DNA from 2 places in the Paenibacillus sp. FSL M7-1046 genome. Region 2 is predicted to be linked to the other one. Evidence: a T-box and tRNA genes for the amino acid it is inferred to sense, from the RefSeq annotation. Region 2 holds a T-box; the other holds one or more tRNA genes.
The links. The T-box of region 2 lies ahead of tyrS (tyrosine--tRNA ligase). A T-box ahead of a tRNA ligase gene usually reads a tRNA of that ligase, here a tRNA-Tyr.
Positions count from the first base shown of each region.

Region 1: it encodes a tRNA-Tyr, which carries the amino acid that the T-box ahead of tyrS (tyrosine--tRNA ligase) is inferred to sense. The anticodon was not compared.

Region 1 is NZ_JBBOXB010000001.1:3,326,837-3,337,837, forward strand. Features, by position in the region: rRNA gene NYE29_RS14630 (23S ribosomal RNA) at 1-1,367, shown strand, start outside; tRNA gene NYE29_RS14635 (tRNA-Asn) at 1,430-1,505, shown strand; tRNA gene NYE29_RS14640 (tRNA-Ser) at 1,509-1,601, shown strand; tRNA gene NYE29_RS14645 (tRNA-Glu) at 1,619-1,693, shown strand; tRNA gene NYE29_RS14650 (tRNA-Val) at 1,749-1,824, shown strand; tRNA gene NYE29_RS14655 (tRNA-Met) at 1,857-1,933, shown strand; tRNA gene NYE29_RS14660 (tRNA-Asp) at 1,938-2,015, shown strand; tRNA gene NYE29_RS14665 (tRNA-Phe) at 2,039-2,114, shown strand; tRNA gene NYE29_RS14670 (tRNA-Thr) at 2,133-2,208, shown strand; tRNA gene NYE29_RS14675 (tRNA-Tyr) at 2,214-2,299, shown strand; tRNA gene NYE29_RS14680 (tRNA-Trp) at 2,305-2,378, shown strand; tRNA gene NYE29_RS14685 (tRNA-His) at 2,403-2,478, shown strand; tRNA gene NYE29_RS14690 (tRNA-His) at 2,525-2,600, shown strand; tRNA gene NYE29_RS14695 (tRNA-Gln) at 2,620-2,694, shown strand; tRNA gene NYE29_RS14700 (tRNA-Gly) at 2,699-2,773, shown strand; tRNA gene NYE29_RS14705 (tRNA-Cys) at 2,781-2,854, shown strand; tRNA gene NYE29_RS14710 (tRNA-Leu) at 2,890-2,971, shown strand; gene NYE29_RS34590 (helix-turn-helix domain-containing protein) at 3,223-3,402, opposite strand; gene NYE29_RS14715 (CynX/NimT family MFS transporter) at 4,230-5,471, opposite strand; partial or broken gene NYE29_RS14720 (ATP-binding cassette domain-containing protein) at 5,512-6,090, opposite strand; gene NYE29_RS14725 (FadR/GntR family transcriptional regulator) at 6,151-6,822, opposite strand; gene NYE29_RS14730 (helix-turn-helix domain-containing protein) at 6,876-7,046, opposite strand; partial or broken gene NYE29_RS14735 (sigma-70 family RNA polymerase sigma factor) at 7,129-7,233, opposite strand; gene NYE29_RS14740 (MarR family transcriptional regulator) at 7,933-8,454, shown strand; gene sufC (Fe-S cluster assembly ATPase SufC) at 8,435-9,214, shown strand; gene sufD (Fe-S cluster assembly protein SufD) at 9,262-10,545, shown strand; gene sufB (Fe-S cluster assembly protein SufB) at 10,599-11,001, shown strand, end outside.
Region 2 is NZ_JBBOXB010000001.1:6,817,347-6,828,347, reverse strand. Features, by position in the region: gene acsA (acetate--CoA ligase) at 1-1,020, shown strand, start outside; gene NYE29_RS30535 (transglycosylase domain-containing protein) at 1,123-4,032, opposite strand; T-box leader at 4,170-4,425, shown strand; gene tyrS (tyrosine--tRNA ligase) at 4,494-5,747, shown strand; gene NYE29_RS30525 (GNAT family N-acetyltransferase) at 5,769-6,302, opposite strand; gene rpsD (30S ribosomal protein S4) at 6,473-7,072, opposite strand; gene NYE29_RS30515 (sensor domain-containing diguanylate cyclase) at 7,464-9,476, shown strand; gene NYE29_RS30510 (hypothetical protein) at 9,640-10,506, shown strand; gene NYE29_RS30505 (aminopeptidase) at 10,605-11,001, shown strand, end outside.

The DNA of each region.
Region 1 (11,001 bases), 3.5 Mb from region 2:
GCTGGGCTGTGATGGGGAGCGAAAATTATAGTAGCGAAGGTCATGATCTCACACTGCCAAGAAAAGCCTCTAGTCAGGAGAAGGTGCCCGTACCGCAAACCGACACAGGTAGGCGAGAAGAGAATTCTAAGGCGCGCGGAAGAACTCTCGTTAAGGAACTCGGCAAAATGACCCCGTAACTTCGGGAGAAGGGGTGCCTCGGTAGGGTGAATAGCCCGAGGGGGCCGCAGTGAAAAGGCCCAAGCGACTGTTTAGCAAAAACACAGGTCTGTGCGAAGCCGCAAGGCGAAGTATACGGGCTGACGCCTGCCCGGTGCTGGAAGGTTAAGGGGAGCGGTTAGGAGCAATCCGAAGCTGTGAACCGAAGCCCCAGTAAACGGCGGCCGTAACTATAACGGTCCTAAGGTAGCGAAATTCCTTGTCAGGTAAATTCTGACCCGCACGAATGGCGTAACGACTTGGGCGCTGTCTCAACGAGAGATCCGGTGAAATTTTAATACCTGTGAAGATGCAGGTTACCCGCGACAAGACGGAAAGACCCCATGGAGCTTTACTGCAGCTTGATATTGAATTTGGGTACGATCTGTACAGGATAGGTGGGAGCCGTAGAGGCAGGAGCGCAAGCTTCTGCGGAGGCGCCGTTGGGATACCACCCTGATCGTATCTAGGTTCTAACCTGGTACCCTAAACGGGTACGGGGACCGTGTCAGGCGGGCAGTTTGACTGGGGCGGTCGCCTCCTAAAGAGTAACGGAGGCGTTCAAAGGTTCCCTCAGAATGGTTGGAAATCATTCGAAGAGTGCAAAGGCATAAGGGAGCTTGACTGCGAGACCAACAAGTCGAGCAGGGACGAAAGTCGGACTTAGTGATCCGGTGGTACCGCATGGAAGGGCCATCGCTCAACGGATAAAAGCTACCCTGGGGATAACAGGCTTATCTCCCCCAAGAGTCCACATCGACGGGGAGGTTTGGCACCTCGATGTCGGCTCATCGCATCCTGGGGCTGAAGTAGGTCCCAAGGGTTGGGCTGTTCGCCCATTAAAGCGGTACGCGAGCTGGGTTCAGAACGTCGTGAGACAGTTCGGTCCCTATCTGTCGTGGGCGCAGGAAATTTGAGAGGAGCTGTCCTTAGTACGAGAGGACCGGGATGGACGTACCGCTGGTGCATCAGTTGTTCCGCCAGGAGCATGGCTGAGTAGCTACGTACGGACGGGATAAGCGCTGAAAGCATCTAAGCGTGAAGCCCCCCTCAAGATGAGATTTCCCAATTAGTAAGACCCCTTGAAGACGACGAGGTAGATAGGTTGGAGGTGGAAGTGCAGCAATGCATGGAGCTGACCAATACTAATCGGTCGAGGGCTTATCCAACAAGTAAGACGCAGATTCGTTTCGGATTCAGTTTTCAGGCGATCAAGCCTGATATGTAATATTCCCTGATAGCTCAGTTGGTAGAGCACTCGACTGTTAATCGAGTTGTCACAGGTTCGAGTCCTGTTCGGGGAGCCATATGGAGAGGTGTCCGAGTTTGGCCGAAGGAGCACGATTGGAAATCGTGTAGGCGCCACAAGCGTCTCGAGGGTTCGAATCCCTCTCTCTCCGCCACAATTTTTTACAGGTATGGCCCGTTGGTCAAGGGGTTAAGACACCTCCCTTTCACGGAGGTAACATGGGTTCGAATCCCATACGGGTCACCATTTCTTCACTTGATTTCATCTAGTGGAATTGATACAATAACAATTGTCCGTTTATGGAGGCTTAGCTCAGCTGGGAGAGCATCTGCCTTACAAGCAGAGGGTCGGGGGTTCGATCCCCTCAGCCTCCACCATTTTAACTTTAAATGAATATTTTTCTTACTGACGCGGGGTGGAGCAGCCCGGTAGCTCGTCGGGCTCATAACCCGAAGGCCGCAGGTTCAAATCCTGCCCCCGCAACCAATTTGGAACCGTGGTGTAGTTGGCCTAACATGCCTGCCTGTCACGCAGGAGATCGCGGGTTCGAATCCCGTCGGTTCCGCCATCAATACCTTAACAAACTTATATGGCTCGGTAGCTCAGTCGGTAGAGCAAAGGACTGAAAATCCTTGTGTCGGGGGTTCGATTCCCTCCCGCGCCACCATTTTATTTAACTGAATATGCCGGTGTAGCTCAATTGGTAGAGCAACTGACTTGTAATCAGTAGGTTGGGGGTTCAAGTCCTCTCGCCGGCACCATCTGTGGAGGCTTAGCGAAGTGGCCAAACGCATCAGACTGTAAATCTGCTCACGTACGTGTTCGGTGGTTCGAATCCATCAGCCTCCACCATCTTTAGGGGCATAGTTTAAAGGTAGAACAACGGTCTCCAAAACCGTTGGTGTGGGTTCAATTCCTGCTGCCCCTGCCAATGAAAATTTTAAAGCTTAATATGGCGACCGTGGCGAAGGGGTTAACGCACCGGATTGTGGTTCCGGCATTCGTGGGTTCGAGACCCATCGGTCGCCCCATTTCTTTAAAACAGGATTGGCAAATTGTTAGTAACAGCTTAATATGGCGACTGTGGCGAAGGGGTTAACGCACCGGATTGTGGTTCCGGCATTCGTGGGTTCGAGACCCATCAGTCGCCCCATTTTTTTCTAAAATGTTATTGGGGATTAGCCAAGCGGTAAGGCAACGGACTTTGACTCCGTCATGCATAGGTTCAAATCCTATATCCCCAGCCATTTTGCGGACGTGGCTCAGCGGTAGAGCATCGCCTTGCCAAGGCGAGGGTCGCGGGTTCGATTCCCGTCGTCCGCTCCATTTTTGTGGCGCCATAGCCAAGTGGTAAGGCAAAGCTCTGCAAAAGCTTTATCCCCAGTTCGAGTCTGGGTGGCGCCTCCATTATTTTTTAGAACTGATTCTTTTTACATCTATACGCCGGCGTGGCGGAATGGCAGACGCGCTCGACTCAAAATCGAGTGGGAAACCGTGGAGGTTCGAGTCCTCTCGCCGGTACCAACTACAACCTTTAGAAGTCCATTGATATTATATCAATGGGCTTTTTTGTGTATTTATAAAGTGCAAAATCGAACTAAACAGCTGCCTCGCTGTGTATATACTATGATAGTTATTCAACAAGCCATATTTCGAAGCCGTTTTATAACCTTTTTTTCTCTTGCAGGTGGCCTGCTATCATACCCGATCCTCCTTCGGTTAGCAGCCCACAACCCTACCATTTATACTAAATTACAGCATATTAAAACATTAATTCAATGCGTTAAAGTGTTGAAGTTATTTGTCATATCTAATTGCTGCGAATACATCAATGATCGGAGGTAGGCAATAATTTGAATTTTGGGTATCTTGTATGCTCGTCCGATTTTAAAGTGAGGGATTCGATTCGCTTGTAAAATTTTGTAGGCACTTTTGGAACTAATGCCACCAAGCATTTCGCATAGTTACGGAATATTAACAACGTCGGATATTGTTCAAACATGGACGTAAGGAGATGTGTCTTGTCCGAGAGTAATGGAATACATTGTTCTGGCATATAACATAGCTTCAACGTTATGACGAAGCTCTCCCTCATCCGAGCGGGCTGCCCCCAATACCGTGACGTTGGCCGGGCAGAAGTATCATAATCCCCTACTCTGGTTATGGCGATTCATCCGACCACAGGATGATTTTAGCCGGAGCAGTGGTCGCTCAAGCCCCGTTTTGGGACTGTCACAGCGCTTCCGCTTCGTCGCTTCTGGTTTTCATATGATGATTGCTTCCTGTTATATAAATGGGGATTAGGAGAGAAAAGGGCAACTGTTTCCTGAAAATTTTCTCTAAATAGATTAAAATAGAGTGTGTGAAAACAAGAACTGGCCCTGTGTAGTAAGATACACAGAGCCAGTCCCTTTTTTATGCGTAGTGACTAAGATCTAAGCGACGAACTACCATGATCTAGGCAATCGTCATCTGCTGTTTGCACGCTGGTTCCATTTCGTTTTGCGTACTTAATAATAACTGGCTCATAACGAGCAATTAAATGCTGATAACCTCCATCAGAATAGGCTTTAAATTGGGCTGGGAAATTCGTATATTGGCTAGCAACGCTCTCTAATTTGTCTGAGCTCGCTTTCTGCAAGTGATGCGAAGGCAGCGGCGAAGCCTTCTTACTTGGCTCGAAGCTGGCGCAGCACAAGCACACCAAAGTGCGTGCCTGTATACTTGTCTTTCATGTTAGAATGAATGTGAATCTTGTGTTTAAGTCCTGTATATCATGGACTTACTTCGCAGAACCAACAAATTGATTTCTAGCCGCACCTAGACCAACGATACCGAGTAGAGCGGAAGCGCCAACCAATATCAGGAGTGGAACGCTCCAACTATGACTGGCATCATGCAAGTATCCAATCAGCGCTGGGCCAATTGCTGCTAGTAGATATCCGATGGATTGGGCCATGCCCGATAATTCAGCCGCCTGATGGGCACTTTGGGTACGCAAGCCGAAAAACATCATGGACAAGCCAAAGGCAAAGCCCGCTCCAATTCCAAGAATAATAACCCAAAACAGAACCAGATGGATACTGCTATAGAGAAGTCCAAGTGTTCCGATCAAAAGTAGAATTGTTGTAATAACCACTAACAACCGTTGGTTAGACATGCGACCAGCCATAACTGGAACGATAAATGCAAAGGGGAGCGAAGCCATAATCAGAACCGAGAGAAACCAGCCGGATTGACTTGAACTGATGCCTTGATCTTTTAGTATTTCAGGCAGCCATGCCACCAGCACATAAAAAATGGCCGATTGTATTCCCATAAAAAGAGTCACCTGCCAAGCCAATGGAGAGCGCCATATATTGACCTGATGGTTGTTACCTGCGCTGTTGGCAACAGCGGCTGGTTTCGCTGGAGCCTTGAGTTGTGGTACCCAAAAGAGAATGGAGATGACGCTAAGTATCCCCCATACTCCCAAGGCACCTTGCCAGTTCAAGCCTGCCCCCACAGCTAAGGGAACACTAATACCGGAAGCAATCGCCCCGCATAGATTCATGGAAACAGAATAAACCCCTGTCATAGTACCCATTTGCTGCGGAAATTCCCGTTTAATCAGGCTAGGTAGTAATACATTACATATGGTAATAGCAAACCCCAGAACTGCAGTTCCAACATACAAGGTTACTGCTCCGGATAACGAGCGAACAGCAATACCGATGACCAAAAAAATAAGGGAAATCAGGATAATACGTTCTACACCATATTTACGTCCTAATTTTGGTACAAAAGGTGATAACAATGCAAATGCAATTAGTGGAACTGTGGTAATCAGGCCTGCTAAGGTATTCGAAATATGCACGTTCTCTCGAATAAGACTGACTAATGGTCCCACCGATGTGAGGGGAGCACGCAAATTCGCTGCGATAAAAATAATTCCTACGATCATGAACCAGAGTGTCGCTTGCTTGCGAATGCCGGTACTGGATATTCCATCCTGTTTTTTTAACAATTGTTCTGGTGAACTCATAAGGGATTCTCCTACGTTTTAAGTTAATTAATCGTCAATTTCATCCATGTGGAGGAAGTACCCTTAAGAGGGAATGTATTGTATTGTATATCACCAAACTGTGGGTGATAAAAAGACTGTAATGTCCAACAGCGGCAAGCAATGCTTCGTGCTTTCCTTGTTCTTCATCTGCTCTCTTTATGGTTGCCAGACGGTGAGCAATCATCAAAGTTGTTCTTCTCGCTGAAAGCTCAGCAAGAGAATGCTGAATTGAAGTTTCCGTTTCGGTATCCAGTGCAGAGGTGGTCTCGTCCAGGATCAGGATTGGCGAGTTCTTGAGGAACATCCGTAAATAGCCAGTCACTGTTTTTGTCCCCCGGACAATCTACCCCACGTTCTCCGTTCACTGTATCCATCCCTTCAGGTTGTGCATGGATAAAGGCCTCTAGTTAAGCCCGGTGAGCGGCTTCCCAGATTTCGTCATAAGCGATATTCTTACGGATGCTTCTGGAAAATAAATAGACATCCTGTTGGACAATCCCGATATTGCTCCAAGGCAGGAAAGGCTAATATCGGTGATGTTCATTTCATCAATTCGTATGTTGCCTTGTGTAACTTCATAAAAGCGTGGCAGTATGTTGATAAACTTCAAACCTGTTTTTCATGGGACTAGTCGTGTCCGTGCACTTGAATGCTTCATTTAGCACAGTGTTGCACGGGCCTTTTCAATGTATAAACGAACAGCCTCCTCGGCTTGGTGGCAATCCTGATTGGCAATGGCTTGATAAAGCAGGTCATGAGAGTCGAGATAAAAAGCCGCATTTTTGAAGTCCTTTGTTTCCAAAACCATGTTTTGCAGCGCCTCGGAAATATGATTGTACAAATTCGCCATCAATTGGTTATGTGAAGCAGCAATCACCATTTTGTGAAACTCGACATCCCAGTGAGCATAAGCTTTGAGATCCTGCTGGCTGGCTGCTTGTCTGCATTGGTCCAAGCATGTCCGAATCGCCTCCAAATCTTCTTCGCCTCTCCTGAGCGTAGCCAGGGCAGCAGCCTCTCTTTCCAATGCATATCGGACCTCCAGGCTCTCAAGCTTATCGGTATGCTGAATCACTTTTTTAATCACTGACCCCAAAACACTTGAGGAGCAGACATAGGTCCCATCCCCTTGTCTGGTCTTCAGCAGACCCGCATACGTTAAAGCCCGAATAGCTTCCCTCAAGGTATTACGGCTGACTTGAAGCTGTTCCATTAGCTCGGGCTCTGGAGGAATACGCATCCCTACTTGCCATTCGCTATTTTCGATCTTCCCCTGGATCTGGTAGGCCACCTGTTCCACCAAGGTTAAACGTTGAGTTTGAGTTAACAACAGCATCACTCCTTTGCGAAACGTAGGATGTTTGGTATTTTGGTGTTATTATATCAGATTGACTTTGACTTGGAAAGATGAAATTGATAATGATTATCATCAAGCTTTTTCAAGGAATCCAATTGAAAGGTAGAAATAACTGGCTCATAACGAGTGATCAACGTGGCTTCTGCCTCTTTGTCACCATTCTGCGCTAAATGGAGCAGAGTAGAAGTACTATTCATGTTTATCCTCCTTTTATCATCCAATTGCAAAATATCAGCGTTGTATGATAAAGCGGGAGAACTGCGACAAGCAAACGAGCCTTTACTTCTCCATGATGCTTTTAAGCTTCACCAGAACTTTTGATTTCATTTTGGAAACAGCTTGTCTGCTGGTTCCTAAAAGTTGAGCAATTTCCTTGTCTGTTTTATCTTCGTAATACTTAAGTTACAAAAGTCTTTGTTCTTTTGACGTTAGATACGATATTTCAGAAATTAGAGAAAGAACAGGAACGTTATGAGGCTCCGGTATGTTGTGGTGACGAACTAAAAAGTTGATATCGATCTCGAAAGTGACAGTATCCAAAGGAACAACATAAGCCGAATCACGCATCAGTTTCTCAAAATAATCTTTTTGAGCGTGCCGGAGACATGCTTTAACATAACTGCTGAATGTTCTTTCAAGTAAATCATTAACGTCAACTCCCGATGTAATAAGTTTCCATCTCCTCTCTGTACCTAAATGGGAAAGACCACCTTGCCGTTAGGGTACAACAGAGGCGCGTGAGCTCGCACGACCAAAAGCCAGACGGTGCGAAGGGCGTCTAGCGACCAGGCGGAGGAGCGAAAGAAATGAACCAAAGGTTCGTTACACCGGAGCGAAACGGATAAATCCAGGATAATGGAGATGAGACCCAACTGGTCGGAACGCAGCATGAGGCCGATGACAATGACAACGAACCAATGAAAAGCGCCTCCAGGATTGCTTCACACTGAACATAATTGATATTGATTATCAATATCAATTATGTTAATATAATTTTGTTCACAAGTAAACAAAAAGAAAAACAATTTATTGCTGATACTGAACTTGGTCTGCAACTACTACAAGAGAGGGGAGATTGCGAAATTGGAGTTTCAAAATCATTTTAAAGGTCATCTTTACGAGCAATATATTAGAATGCTGCATCTGAATGAGCTGTATACTGAACAAGAATTTAACTCGTTTCGGCAACAGGCCAGAAAGTACCAGATTGACATGCTCTCCAACAATATTACTAGTGTACACGTTATTGATTGCATTGGTGATTATGAACCGATAAATCATACCGGGATTGTGGAGAAGATGGGGTTGTCCAAAGCTGGCATTACTAAAATTAGTGCAAAGCTGCTGGAAATGGGCTTCATTATGAGAAGTCAACTGAACAACAATCGTAAGGAGATTTACTTTAGTTTAACGGATAAGGGAAGACACGTTTATCGTTTGCATAAAGAGCTGCACAAAGAAAAAGAAGAAAGGTTTTACCAATTCATTGAATCCTATTCAGAGGCTGAGCTGCAGACTATTGGAAAATTCATGAGTGATTTGGTGGCGCGTGCCGAAGAATACTCCGAAGGGAAGTTTACGATAAATGACGACATTAAAGATTGAGGAATTAAGATCCAAGATTGAAGGGAAAGAAATTTTAAAAGGGCTCACACTGGAGATTCATGGCGGAGAGATTCATGCGATTATGGGGCCTAATGGGACGGGGAAAAGTACGTTGGCTTCAGCTTTAATGGGCCATCCCAAATATGAGGTTACCGGCGGCAAGGTGACATTGGACAATGAAGACCTTTTGGAGATGGAGGTGGATGAGCGTGCCCAGGCAGGCTTGTTCCTCGCTATGCAATACCCAAGTGAAATTGCCGGCGTGACCAACTCGGACTTTCTCAGAAGTGCCATCAATGCACGGCGTGAAGAAGGCGATGAGATATCCTTAATCCGTTTTATCCGTGAAATGGAGAGCAAAATGAAGGGGCTGGAGATGAACCCGGAATTTGCGCATCGTTATTTGAATGAGGGATTCTCCGGCGGTGAAAAAAAGCGGAATGAGATTTTGCAAATGATGCTGCTTGAACCCAAGTTTGTGATTTTGGACGAAGTAGATTCCGGGCTTGATATTGATGCACTGCGTATTGTAGCCAATGGTGTAAATGAGCTGCGCAGTCCAGACAGAGGATTTATCATCATTACCCATTATCAGCGCCTGCTGAACTATATTACCCCGGATTTTGTGCATGTCATGATGCAAGGTCGGATTGTCAAATCTGGCGGCCCGGAGCTTGCCCACCGTTTAGAGGCAGAAGGGTACGATTGGGTAAAAGAAGAGCTTGGGATTACGGATGAGACGGTCGGCGAGGAAGTTTGAAAGCTGAAGAGGAGGAAAAGCAAGTGGGTATACAAGCAAAAAATTCAATGAATGCGAACGCTTTATGCGCTTGGTCAAGTGCTAAGGATGAACCTCGTTGGTTGCTTGAACGCCGGATTCGGGCACTCGAGCTGGCAGGGACGCTGGAGCTGCCTAAAGTGGAGAAAATCAAGCTTGAAAAATGGGATATCTACGAAAGTGGTGATTACAAAGCTGAGAATGCGTGGTCAGGTTTGGAAGATGCGCCGGAGGTTGTTCGAGGTTTGGTTGCCTCTCCGGTGGAAGGCGGACTCATCGTTCAGTTCAATTCGGATGTAGTGTATACGAAATTGTCCGAGAGCTTAGCCGCCCAGGGAGTAATTTTAACGGACCTGCATACTGCGGCAAAAGAGCATGAGGAGTTGGTTCAACGTTATCTCTTTCAGGCAGTGAAGCCGGAAGAGCACAGATTGTCTGCTGTGCACAGTGCCTTATGGAGTGGTGGCGTTTTTCTATATGTCCCAGACGGTATAGAGGTTGAAGTTCCCATTCAAGCGATCTTTTATAGCGATACGAGCGGGGCGCGTTTTGCTCCTCACATCTTGATTGTGACTGGTAACAACAGCAAGATCAGCTATGTGGATCATTGTATATCGAGAAGAGATGATATCGAGGTTTTGCATAATGGTGTGGTAGAGGTGTTTGCAGGGCCAGGCTCCAAGGTGCAGGTCGCTTCTGTTCATCAGCTTGCTGCAGCAACAACGGACTTCACCCAGCGGCGTGCGATTGTGCTTGCGGATGGCGGTGTAGAATGGATTGTCGGCGAGATGAATAATGGCTATACCGCCAGTGATACCAAGACATTACTCCAGGGCAACGGGTCCATCTCTGACGCTAAGGTGATTGCGATAGGCTCTGGGGACCAGAAATTGAGTTATACTACGCAAGCCCAGCATTTTGGCAGAAGCTCGGTGAGCCAAATGATCACACGCGCAGTAATGCGTGAAGAAGCTACGGCCATTATCAACGGGATTACAAAAATTGAAAAAGGTGCAACCAATTGTGATGGTCAGCAAACAGAACGTGTACTGATGTTAAGTCCAAATGCGCGCGGTGATGCCAATCCGATCCTGCTGATAGATGAGGATGATGTAACCGCCGGTCATGCTGCATCCGTGGGGCAAGTAAATGCGGAACAAATCTATTATCTGATGTCGCGCGGGATCTCACGGAGTGAAGCCGAATATCTTGTTATTCTCGGATTCCTCGCTCCTGTCATTTCGGAGATCCCGCTGGAGGGAGTGCGTAGCCGCCTGCAGGATGTAGTGGAGAAAAAACTTGGCAGATCATAGGGAATCAGAGCCAATCAAAGTGAGTCTTATGAAGGTTAAAAGGAGCGATACTAATGGCTAAAAAAGCGCCGGATATGGGTGAATATAAATATGGGTTTCGCGATGAGCACCAGTCTATTTTTCAATCTGGAAAAGGTCTGACTGAAGAGATTGTCCGAGAAATTTCCCGAATCAAGGAAGAGCCGGAGTGGATGCTCGATTTTCGGCTGAAAGCTTTGAAGCAATTCTACAAAATGCCGATGCCTGGGTGGGGAGCGGATTTGTCCGGACTAAATCTTGATAACATCCAATATTACGTTCGCCCTTCCGAAAAACAGGGAAAGACCTGGGAGGAGGTTCCCTCCGAGATTAAAGCAACCTTTGACAAGCTAGGGATTCCTGAAGCGGAGCAAAAGTTTCTGGCAGGCGTATCCGCTCAATACGAGTCGGAAGTAGTCTATCACAGTATGCGGAAGG
Region 2 (11,001 bases):
CACTATTATAGCGGCAAAATCGTACTGGACCTGCAGCCTGACGATGTCTATTGGTGTACGGCTGATCCAGGCTGGGTCACCGGCACTTCTTATGGCATCTTTGCCCCTTGGCTGAACGGAGTAACCAATGTGGTGCGGGGCGGGCGTTTCAGCCCGCAGGACTGGTACAAGACGATTGAGCGTTTCGCCGTTACTGTATGGTACAGTGCACCTACCGCTTTCCGCATGCTGATGGGAGCAGGGGAGGCTAGCCTGGAGGGCATCGACCTAAGCAGCCTGCGCCATGTGCTGTCCGTAGGGGAGCCGTTAAATCCGGAAGTTGTCCGCTGGGGTGACAAATTCTATCATCAGCGCATTCATGATACGTGGTGGATGACAGAGACAGGCGCGCAGTTAATCTGCAATTACCCGCGGATGGACATTAAGCCGGGCTCCATGGGACGTCCGCTGCCGGGCATTGAAGCAGCGATATTGGACGACCGGGGCAATGTACTGCCGCCTTATTCCATGGGAAATCTTGCGATTCGAACCCCTTGGCCGTCCATGATGGGCGCCATTTGGAACAATAAGGCCAAATACGACGAGTATTTCCGGATTCCCGGATGGTATATCTCGGGTGACTCAGCCTACATGGATGAGGATGGTTATTTTTGGTTCCAGGGCCGGATAGATGATGTAATCAATTCCTCTGGTGAACGGATTGGTCCATTTGAGGTGGAGAGCAAGCTGGTAGAGCATCCGGCGGTAGCCGAGGCTGGAGTCATCGGCAAACCTGATGTGCTGCGGGGAGAGATCATCAAGGCGTTTATTTCCTTGCGGGAAGGTTATTATCCGACCACGGAGCTTAAAGAAGAGATCGCCGCTTTTGTCAAAGCCGGTTTATCCGCTCATGCAGCGCCCCGGGAGATCGAATTCAAAGATAAGCTGCCCAAGACACGCTCCGGCAAAATTATGCGCCGGGTGCTGAAAGCCTGGGAGCTGCATCTGCCTGAAGGGGATTTGTCGACCATTGAGGACTAAGCCATACCGGCAGCATAACAAAAAACACCGTTTCCCGCGAATCCGCGGAAACGGTGTTTTTGCTGTTCTGTATGGATTGCCTCAGGCAATCCGCTATAGCGGTTATTGCCCGTTGCCGGTAGCATTTCCTCCGGCAGCGTTACTTCCACTTCCGCTGTCAAGAGGTGTCTCCGTTCCGTTCACTGGCGGAACGATGATCATACCGGGATCTTCGGTAGCACCCGGTATAATCTCCCCTTCCGGCGTTGGTTCTGTCCCCGGCAGTTCTGTCGGAGCAGGCGTCGCTTCGGGAGTCGGGGTAGCACCCCCGGCTACACTGCCGGAAGCTGACTCATGATCGGCCACATCAACGGCAGCCACGTAGAAGGTGGCATTCACACTGGAAGGTGTGCCTGATGAGAAAGCGGTGCCTTCACCGGCTGACTGTACAAGCTGTTTCTTGAATGGGCCTCCGTTCATGGAACGGTACAGCCGGTAGCCTACAACGTCTGATGAGCTGCTAGGCGTAAAGCTGATTACGGCTTTGCCGCTGTTGTAAGACACGCTTACTTCGCCTGGAGCAGCAGGAGCTGTACCGTCGTCGACACGCGGATCCACCTCGGTCGGGAAATCGGTTTTGGCATCAGCCGGCATATAATATGACAAATCCTTATGCTCTTTCATTGCAGGGAAAGCAGCGAGCAGCTCCTTGACCAGATCCTGAATCGGCTTCTCGCGTTTCACCACGATCTTCTCCTTCAGGAAATCCTCAGGGGTTCCTTCCAGCGGAATATAATTCACGCCTTTGTATGTGATGTATTTGGCTTTGGATATACCGTCATCACTTTCAGTCGGTACATACTTGGCATTGAACATGTCTGTAGTAAACTTGTCGGTTAAAGAGGTAGGCAGCTTGCCGCTGTACGCCGAAACCGTCTTTTTGACGATGCCGTCAGGCTTACTGAACTCTTTCGTTACGAACAGCTCAGGCCGCTTGTCAATAACAGCATTCATGACCTTGGTCCATAACGTCTGGGCCTGCCGTTTCTGGGCATCTCCCTGGAGCGTATTGATCTGCTCCTTATAGCCAACCCACATTCCGAGAGTGACATCCGGTGAATAGCCCATAAACCACACATCGCCGTAATTCTGGGTAGAACCAGTCTTTCCGACAATCGGTACGTCCTTGAAGTGTTTATAATTCTTTCTGACAGTGCTGGCAGTTCCGTCGGTAATGACTGTGCGCAGCATATCCGTCATGAGGTATGCCGTCTGTTTGGAGTAGACCTGCTCCGGATTGACCTTATGCTGGTAAACGACTTTTCCTTCCGAATCGACGATCTTCTCGATCATATAGGCATCGGTAAAAGCGCCATTGTTCGCGATGGAGGAGTAGGCATTGGTCAGTTCCTCGACGGATACACCATAACGCAGACCGCCGATTACGCCGGTTTTTGCACTGTAGTCTTCATCCTGGATGGTCGTAATCCCCAGCTTCTTGGAAAAAGCCCAGGCGTCTTCGATGCCAACCTTCTCATTAAACAGCTTGAGCGCAGGAATGTTCAAAGACTTGTTAAGCGCATAGCGGGCGGTAACCAGACCCTGATAACGGTTGTTGGCATTCTTGGGGATGTGGAATCCCTTGGAACCATCCTTCAATATGATTGGAGCATCGTCGAGGATGCCGGCAGGCTGGATCAGACCTGCATCAAGTGCAGGCAGATAAGCAGCAATCGGCTTCATGGTCGAGCCGGGCTGACGGACCATCTGAGTAGCATAGTTCATCTGTTCAATGTTGAAGTCCCGGCCTTCGATCATCCCCAGGATGGCTCCGGTTTTGTTCTCAATCATCATCCCGGCTGTCTGTTCCTTGCCTCTGGCCTTGCTGTCTTTTGTGAAATTATCACTGTTCTCGGAGATGCTGTGCATAGCGCTGTATACTTTTTTGTCAATCGTAGTGTATACACGGTATCCGCCGGTCATTAGCTTCTGACGGGCTTCCTCCAGAAGCACTGTGTCTTCTGCCGAACTCGTGGTATCTTTCGCTTCTTTCTTGTCTTCGTTGATCGACAGTAGGATCTCTGCCGCCTTGCGTTCGGTTTCCAGCATCAAGTAAGGGAATGTAGCATAGGCCTTCTTAGAATGCGGTGCCAGAGAGCCTTTGATGTCAAAGAGGCGCGCTTCATCATACTGGGAGGAAGTGATTTTATTCTCCTCCAGCATCCGCCGCAGTACGAGCTGCTGGCGCTCCATGGCTCTGTTAAAGGCCGTCTCGTTGAATTCACCCACCCCGTTAAATGCGGAATACTTGGAAGGAAGCTGGGGCAGACCGGCCAAATAGGCAGCTTGCGCAACATTCAGCTTCTCAAGGTCCTCCACACCGAAGATGCCCTTGGATGCGGCTTTGATACCGAACACATTATAACCGTTGGAGCCGTTCCCAAAGGGTACCTTATTAAGATATGCCGTAATAATTTCCTGTTTGGATAAGAAACGTTCAAGCCGCAGGGAGAGCAGGATTTCCTTCACTTTGCGGTCTTCCGTACGGTCCAGATTCAGAAATACACGTCTTGCGAGCTGCTGGGTAAGCGTACTGCCCCCGGTCTGGACCGATTCGTTGAGCAGCTTCTGCTTGACGGCACGAAGGGTACTGCTGAAATCCACTCCTTTATGGTCATAGAAGTTATTGTCCTCTATAGCGAGGACGGCATCAATCACAAGCTGTGGAATATCATTGAATTCAATTAGCCTGCGGTCTTCTTCGGTTCGAAGCTGACCGATCGGTTGCCCATCCCGGAAATAGGCAAACCCGGTGACGGCGTTCAAGCTGACTTGCTGCTGAATCAATTCCTCGGTGCGCACAGGATCATCTTTCACAATGGAAGTTATGTAGCCTGCCAAGGCACCACCAGCAAACAGAATGCCTAGTATGCCGAGTATAAACATCCACTTTACGACTGAACCGAACCTGCGGAGCCAGGATCTTCGGGGTGGATGCTGTTTTACGGTCTTCTTTTTGTTCTCCTCAACCATCGACGATAATCCTCCTTTTAACGGAACTATTATAGCACAATTTGGCGTATTTGAATGCGCTTCTGCCTGAAAGTCGAATTCATGAGGTGTTGACTTTTTAAAAGGTCCTATGGTATAAGTTTACTCAATTGGATATTCGAAAAGCGTGGAAAGACATCAGTAGAAGGGAAGCCATGTGTTTCAGAGAGCCGGTGGGTGGTGCGAACCGGCAGCAGGCCCCTTTGAATTACAGTCTGGAGCTGTCCGGAGGAACTACAAGCGCATTTCGCTTGTTCAGTAGTCCTGGACCGGGTGCAAGCCCGTTATGGCAATGAAGTGAAAGAGAATGCTTGTGCTCCGGCACGGCAAATCTTTAATTAGGGTGGTACCGCGAGCCTCTTACTCGTCCCTTGGGATGAATGAGAGGCTCTTTTTGCGTTCTTTGGAATGATTAGTGTTGAAAAACTGGGAGGAATAAGGAAATGACATGGGAAGAGCTTTCAATCAGCCAACAGCAGGAAGTCGAGCGTCAGATGGAAGTGATCATGCGCGGTGCCGTGGAAATAGTGCCAGAGGGGGAAATGAAGCGCAAAGTGATCAAATCCGTTGCTGCGGGTATTCCGCTAAACATCAAACTGGGTCTTGATCCGTCGGCGCCGGATATTCACGTGGGACACACCATTGTGATTCATAAGCTGCGCCAGTTCCAGGAACTCGGACATCAGGTGCAGCTGGTTATCGGAGATTTCACCGGACGTATCGGGGATCCTACGGGCAAATCCGAGACACGGAGGCAGCTTAGCGAAGAAGATGTGCAGCGCAATGCCGAGACCTACAAGAAGCAGATTTATAAGATTCTTGACCCGGAGAAAACAAAGATCTTCTGCAACTCGGAATGGCTCAGCCCGATGTCCTTCTCGGATGTTGTAAATCTGGCGGCAAAAGTAACTGTAGCCCGGATGATGGAACGCGACGATTTCTCCAAACGCTTCCATAGCGGCCAGGCCATCAGCATTCATGAATTTTTCTACCCGCTGATGCAAGGGATGGATTCCGTTGCTCTTAAGACCGACATGGAGATTGGAGGTACGGACCAAAAGTTCAATGTGCTGATGGGCCGTACACTGCAGAAGGAATATGGTCTGGAACCGCAAGCTGTTATACTGATGCCGCTGCTGGAAGGAATCGACGGTGTGCAGAAGATGAGCAAGAGTCTCGGGAATTACATCGGTATTGATGAAGAGGCTAATGAAATCTATGGCAAGGCGATGTCCGTGCCGGACGAGGTGATGCTGAAATACTACGAAATGGCTACAGATATCAGCAATCAGGAGCTCGCTGCCTTGAAAGCGGGTCTGGCCGACGGGACGGCCCATCCGCGGGATGTCAAAATGCGTCTTTCATATACATTAGTACGAATGTACCATGGAACAGCCGCCGCGGAGGCCGCGCAGCAGCACTTCATTACGGTGTTCCAGCAGCGTGCGCTCCCGGAGGATATTGAGACAATCGGCATACCGTCTAAAGAGTTGTTGGGCGGCACAATCAAGCTGGTCACGCTGTTAACGCTGCTTGGTTTTGCAGGCTCCAATGGCGAAGCTAAACGTTCGATCCAGCAGGGCTCAGTGAAGCTGAACGGGGTGAAGCAGGGGGATCCGAACGGAGAAATCCAGCCGCAGGAGGGCGACATTGTCCAGATAGGCAAGCGGAAGTTTGCCAAATTAACATTAGCTTAGGGGTTATTTTGCATATTTCAGCTAATCTGCTGAAGCTTTTATTACATAATTCTCTTTAGTTAACTCGTAGTCAACTGAAGATTGCAGCTCCCCGAGCTGATTTCTCCAAGAGTCATGATGAACCGCAACTTTGCGAAAGCCGAGCTTCTCATAGACATGCTGTGCCCTGTAGTTCTTGAGGTTGGTATCCAGAATGATTTTTTGAATCTCCATCTGCTTAAACAGGGAGCTGATAAGCATAGTAAGAAACGCACTCCCAAGTCCTTGATTATGGTGGTTGAAGTTGCAGATTTTAATGCCAATCTCTGCGCAGTGCCCGGCAAATATTCTAAAGTTCATTTCCCCAATGGGCATACCATCGATTTCCAGGATCAGGCGATGGTTGCAGCCGGCAGCAGTCTGAAGCATATCCAGAGTCTCTTGGACTGTAGTACCGAGACCTTCAGGATATCCGGCATGGGCCATGATCATTCCATCGTTCCACCAGTTGCACAATATTTGCGCATCGTCGGCAGTTGCTTCACGAATGACTAAATTATCTTTTATTAGATGCATTCAGGTTCCTCCGATTCAGTAGTTATCCTGAATTTACCACAGAAGCTAATTCAGAAGGAATGGAAAAGACTTGTTAAATAGAATTATCTCGCCTGGCACAAGAACAAGCATACAAAAAAGCCTCCGGAATTCTCCGGAGGCTTTGCTTTGCATTCGCTGTTCGCGAAATCTTAACGGTTGTAGAACTCGACGATTTGTTTCTCATCGATGTCTTGGGAAAGCTCAGCGCGTTCTGGCAAACGGATGTATTTGCCTTCGAAAGATCCGTCAGCATATTCCAGGTAAGCTGGAAGGTGGGAGCGGTTTTCCAAAGCTTCTTTGATAGAAGTCATAGCGCGGCTTCTTTCGCGAAGTCCGATAACGTCGCCCACGCTTACACGGTAAGAAGCGATGTCGACTTTTTTGCCGTTAACGGTTACGTGTCCGTGGGATACCAACTGACGTGCGCCTGCACGGGAGTTAGCGAAACCAAGACGGTAAACCAGATTGTCCAAGCGGCTTTCGAGCAGGAACATGAAGTTTTCGCCCGCGATACCTTGGATCTTTTGTGCTTTAGTGAAAAGAGTTTTAAACTGCTTTTCGCCCAAGCCGTACATGTGGCGCAGTTTTTGTTTTTCCAAAAGCTGCATTCCGTAGTTACTTACTTTTCTGCGTTGGTTAGCGCCATGCTGTCCTGGTGGGAAAGGGCGTTTCAGGTCTTTGCCTGTACCGCTAAGGGAAATGCCCAGACGGCGGCTGAGTTTGAATTTAGGTCCGGTGTAACGTGCCATGTTATAGTAGACTCCTTTATATTTGAAATTTCATTGTAGGGCCTATTTGCGCCGCAATCCGTATCCGTGAAAGCGTCAAATGGTTTCACACTGCCAGGGAAGTTCAGCCGCTGCCCTGGCAGTAACGAAATGCGTAGAGGGTGACACAACGTTACGCCCAATTAAGACTTGTTACAGTCTTGTTCAACAATAAATATTATATGAAAACAACAGTTAAAGTCAAGTGCATCTTTAAGGAGATTTTGTCTATCTTTGTCGTTAGTTCTTTGGTCCTAAAAAAAATCCCTCAAATCAGGAAAATATAATGCAATACAGGAAAAAAGAGAGTAAAATATAGCTAATTAGATGTTATCGGAAGATTAATAATATGAGACGCAAAGGGGATCCGCTTATGTCAGTTCAGGAAGCATACGGCCGCAAAGACACTCGTATGCTGTTGCAGGACACTATGCAGTCAAGCGGAGATGTGATAGATCCCGCCGCATGGCTCAGGGAAACGGATATTGTATCCTATGATTTCCCGTATGCAGCCAATTTAATTGCGGAAAGCTTCGCGGACTGGCGTGGACTGGCTGTCCCTCCCTTCGCGGAATCATGGGACTGGGGTCTGCTGGATTTTGAAGGGAAATGGATTGAACCTTTAGACTCAGGTGCCGGCAGTATCCGAGAGGAGGGCTGGGATGCGCAATGGGCGGAAGCTGCAGGACTAAGCCTGCTTTCCGGAGAGGCCAATGCTGCCCCGGAACAGAAGAACGGACAAGCTGTGTACCTCTTGACCTTGCCGGTGTTTACCCGAGGTCAACGGGAAATCTTCGCTCTGCTTGCCTGCTCCATGACAGCCGTGGAGTATGAGCAGGGCGGAAAGAATACGGCTGAAGCAATGGCCATGCATTTCCAGACCTGTTTTTACCGCAGGTTTGAGCATGTTTTTGTATCAGATCTAGCGGGAGTGTACCAGCATGCCGAACGGGAAAGCATCCGCCGTTCGCTCCTGTTTCAAATTGTCCAGCGGATGCACGACAACATTGATGTTGACGCCGTTCTAACCGAGGTCATTGAGAGCATTGCTGCGATGTATCCGGGTGCCCGTCTGGAGCTGTTTATGTCACAGGACCACCGCAGCACGCATCCGCAGGTAAAGCCGCTTCCGCTGCTTTGGGATAGTGATGATGTCTGCGCGCGTGCCTTCAAGGACGGCCGGGTAGCGCTGCATGCCGGGCGCGAGGACAGTCAGCATGTGGAGGTCGGCCTCCCGCTCGGAGGGAAGCAAGGCGTGTACGGTGTCTTCCATATGATTATGGATAAGCCCGTTTTTTCGGAGGTTGACCTGCGTTTCCTCTCGATGGTTGCCGATACGGCCGGGACAGCGTTTGAGAATGCCAAGCTGTATGAACGCTCCAACCAGCTTATTCGTGAATTGCGTATGAGCAATGAAATGACACAGCGTTTGAACCAAAGCCTGCGGTTGGGCGATATTTTTCAGTATGCCTTTGAAGAACTGCTGGAGATGTTTGCTGCCGATTATTGCTGCATTCTGCATATGAATGAAGAGAAAGGCGGGCTGGAGGCGATTGCCTGCAATCATCTTCCGCTGCGCAATGAACTTATAGAAGTAGGACAAGGGCTGGGAGGCAATGTCTACACTACAGGCGAGCCGATCATTTTGTCGGATTATTTAAATACGCCGGGACCCTCTTCGAAGCTCATGGACGCAACTTGCTCGCAGTCGCTGATTGCTACTCCCCTTAATGTAGGCGGAGAAGTACGCGGTGCTATTATGCTTGCCCACCGGGAACCGTATTTCTTTTCCTATGACAGCTTCAGGCTGCTGCAGGCGATGGCGGGCCACATCGGGCTTGCGGTAGGCAACGCCCGGCTGCATGCTGAGGTGCGGTTCCTGGCCAACCGTGATAGTCTCACCGGTCTTTATGCCCGCCATTACCTGGATGAGGAGATCAAGGAGAGGCAGACGTCGGACTTCTGCGGCTCTTTGATTGTCGTTGATATTGATCAGTTTAAGACGGTCAACGATACCTACGGCCATCAGAAGGGCGACAAAATTCTGAAGCAGGTGAGCGAGATTGTGAAGTCCTCCATCCGACAAGGCGATATCGCTGCCAGATGGGGCGGGGAGGAGCTGGCGGTCTATTTGCCGCAGCTGGGGGTGCAGCAGGCTTTTTATGTAGCCGAACGGATCCGCAAGCGGGTAATGGGTGAGACCGAGCCTCGTGTTACCGTATCCTGCGGCATCGCGGAATGGAGCTGGACAGATGAACGGGTGAGTGTGGAGTCACTGTTCTACAGGGCCGATATGGCACTTTACGAAGCGAAGAACAACGGCCGCAATCAGGTTGTCATTGATACCAAGAAAGTGGATAGTACGGCAAAGAATCCTCTGGCCTGACGGCGGGGATTCTTTTTTTTGAGATATATATCAAAGTATAAGCCCGGGCAGCAGGGGGAACCTATTAATAATTGTTCACCCGGATATTTCTACTTGGCCTCGGCTCCGCCTCCGGGTGAATTTGTAGGAGCAACTACACTTGACCGGGAAAGGCTTGAACACGATGAAATTACTTTTATGGCGGCGCGAGGCGATCCTTGCCGTAGTTCTATCTTTATATTGTCTGCTATGCAGCGGTTGTGGTGCCATTTCGGATAAGCCGGCTGACCAGGAACTGAGTCTTGTTCTGGCCGGGATGGACGGTACAGACGGGGTATCCTTTGAAGGTGCCGCTGCATTACTGCTGGGAGGGAAGCCGCTTGAGGAATCGGCGCTCTATTATGGTGGGAAGGTTGCAGATCACAACAAGGTAAGTCTGTATACTTTGCTGCCGGATGAGAATGGGAAGACCAAGGCAGCAGCTAAAGCTGGTCTGAAAAAGCTTGAACAGAGACAAACTCCCGAGGCATACTTCACGCAACTGGAGAAAAAAGACGGGGAATGGACGCTGCTGACCGGTGCTCCAGCAGCCAATGCAGGTAATCCGCTTCCTGCGCTCAATCCGCTGCTTCAGCTGGAAGAACTGGAGGGCAATGAGAAAAAGGTAACGAAGCGGGCAGGAGCCGCCAGAGGGACCAAAGAACTTCGGATTGAGCTGACATCAGGAGAGGCAAGGAAACAGCTGTCTGCCGAGCTGGAGAGAGAGATGCTGCTGATCCGTCCGTCCGGTGACAGCAAGCCACAGGAGGCCGCAGGCAAGCCTAAGCAGGTCAATGAGGCAATGATGGCATTATGGGAGCAGAAGGACGAGGAGCTGCGGCAGAGGCTCGAGCAAGCCGAAATTTCATCGGTGTATTATCTGAAGGTGGATGTGAAGCGCAATCTGCCCAAGCGGCTGACCTGGACCCGTAAGGTAAAATATCCAACTGCCGCCGGAAGTGACGCCGAAGAAACTTACATCACCAAAGTTGATTTTTATGGGTTCCGGTGAAGCAGAGCTAACTGACCATGAGATCTTGCGCTCTTTTGCGGGCGTGCTACAATAGAATAGTATGTTTATTTTTAGTGATGAGGAAGGAAGAGAGAAGAATGAAGGATCCAAGAATTCAGAAGCTTGCGGCAAACCTTGTAGGGTATTCCGTAAATGTGCAGCCGGGCGAGAACGTGCTCGTTGAAATGATCGGCAGCGAAAGAGATCTGATTAAAGCTGTTGTGGAGGAAGTCGGCAAAGCCGGAGGTAACGCATTCGTGCAGCTGACGGACCGGACTGTTCTGCGCAGCATGCTTCAATATGCTACCCGTGAGAGTCTGCAGACCTGGGCGGAGATTGATCTGAACCGGATGAAGCAAATGGATTGTTATATCGGTATCCGTGCAGGAGAGAATGTCAATGATCTGGCTGATGTGCCGGAAGAGAATATGAAGCTGTACAACTCCCTGTATTCCCACCCGGTACATAGTGAACAACGCGTGAAGCACACCAAAT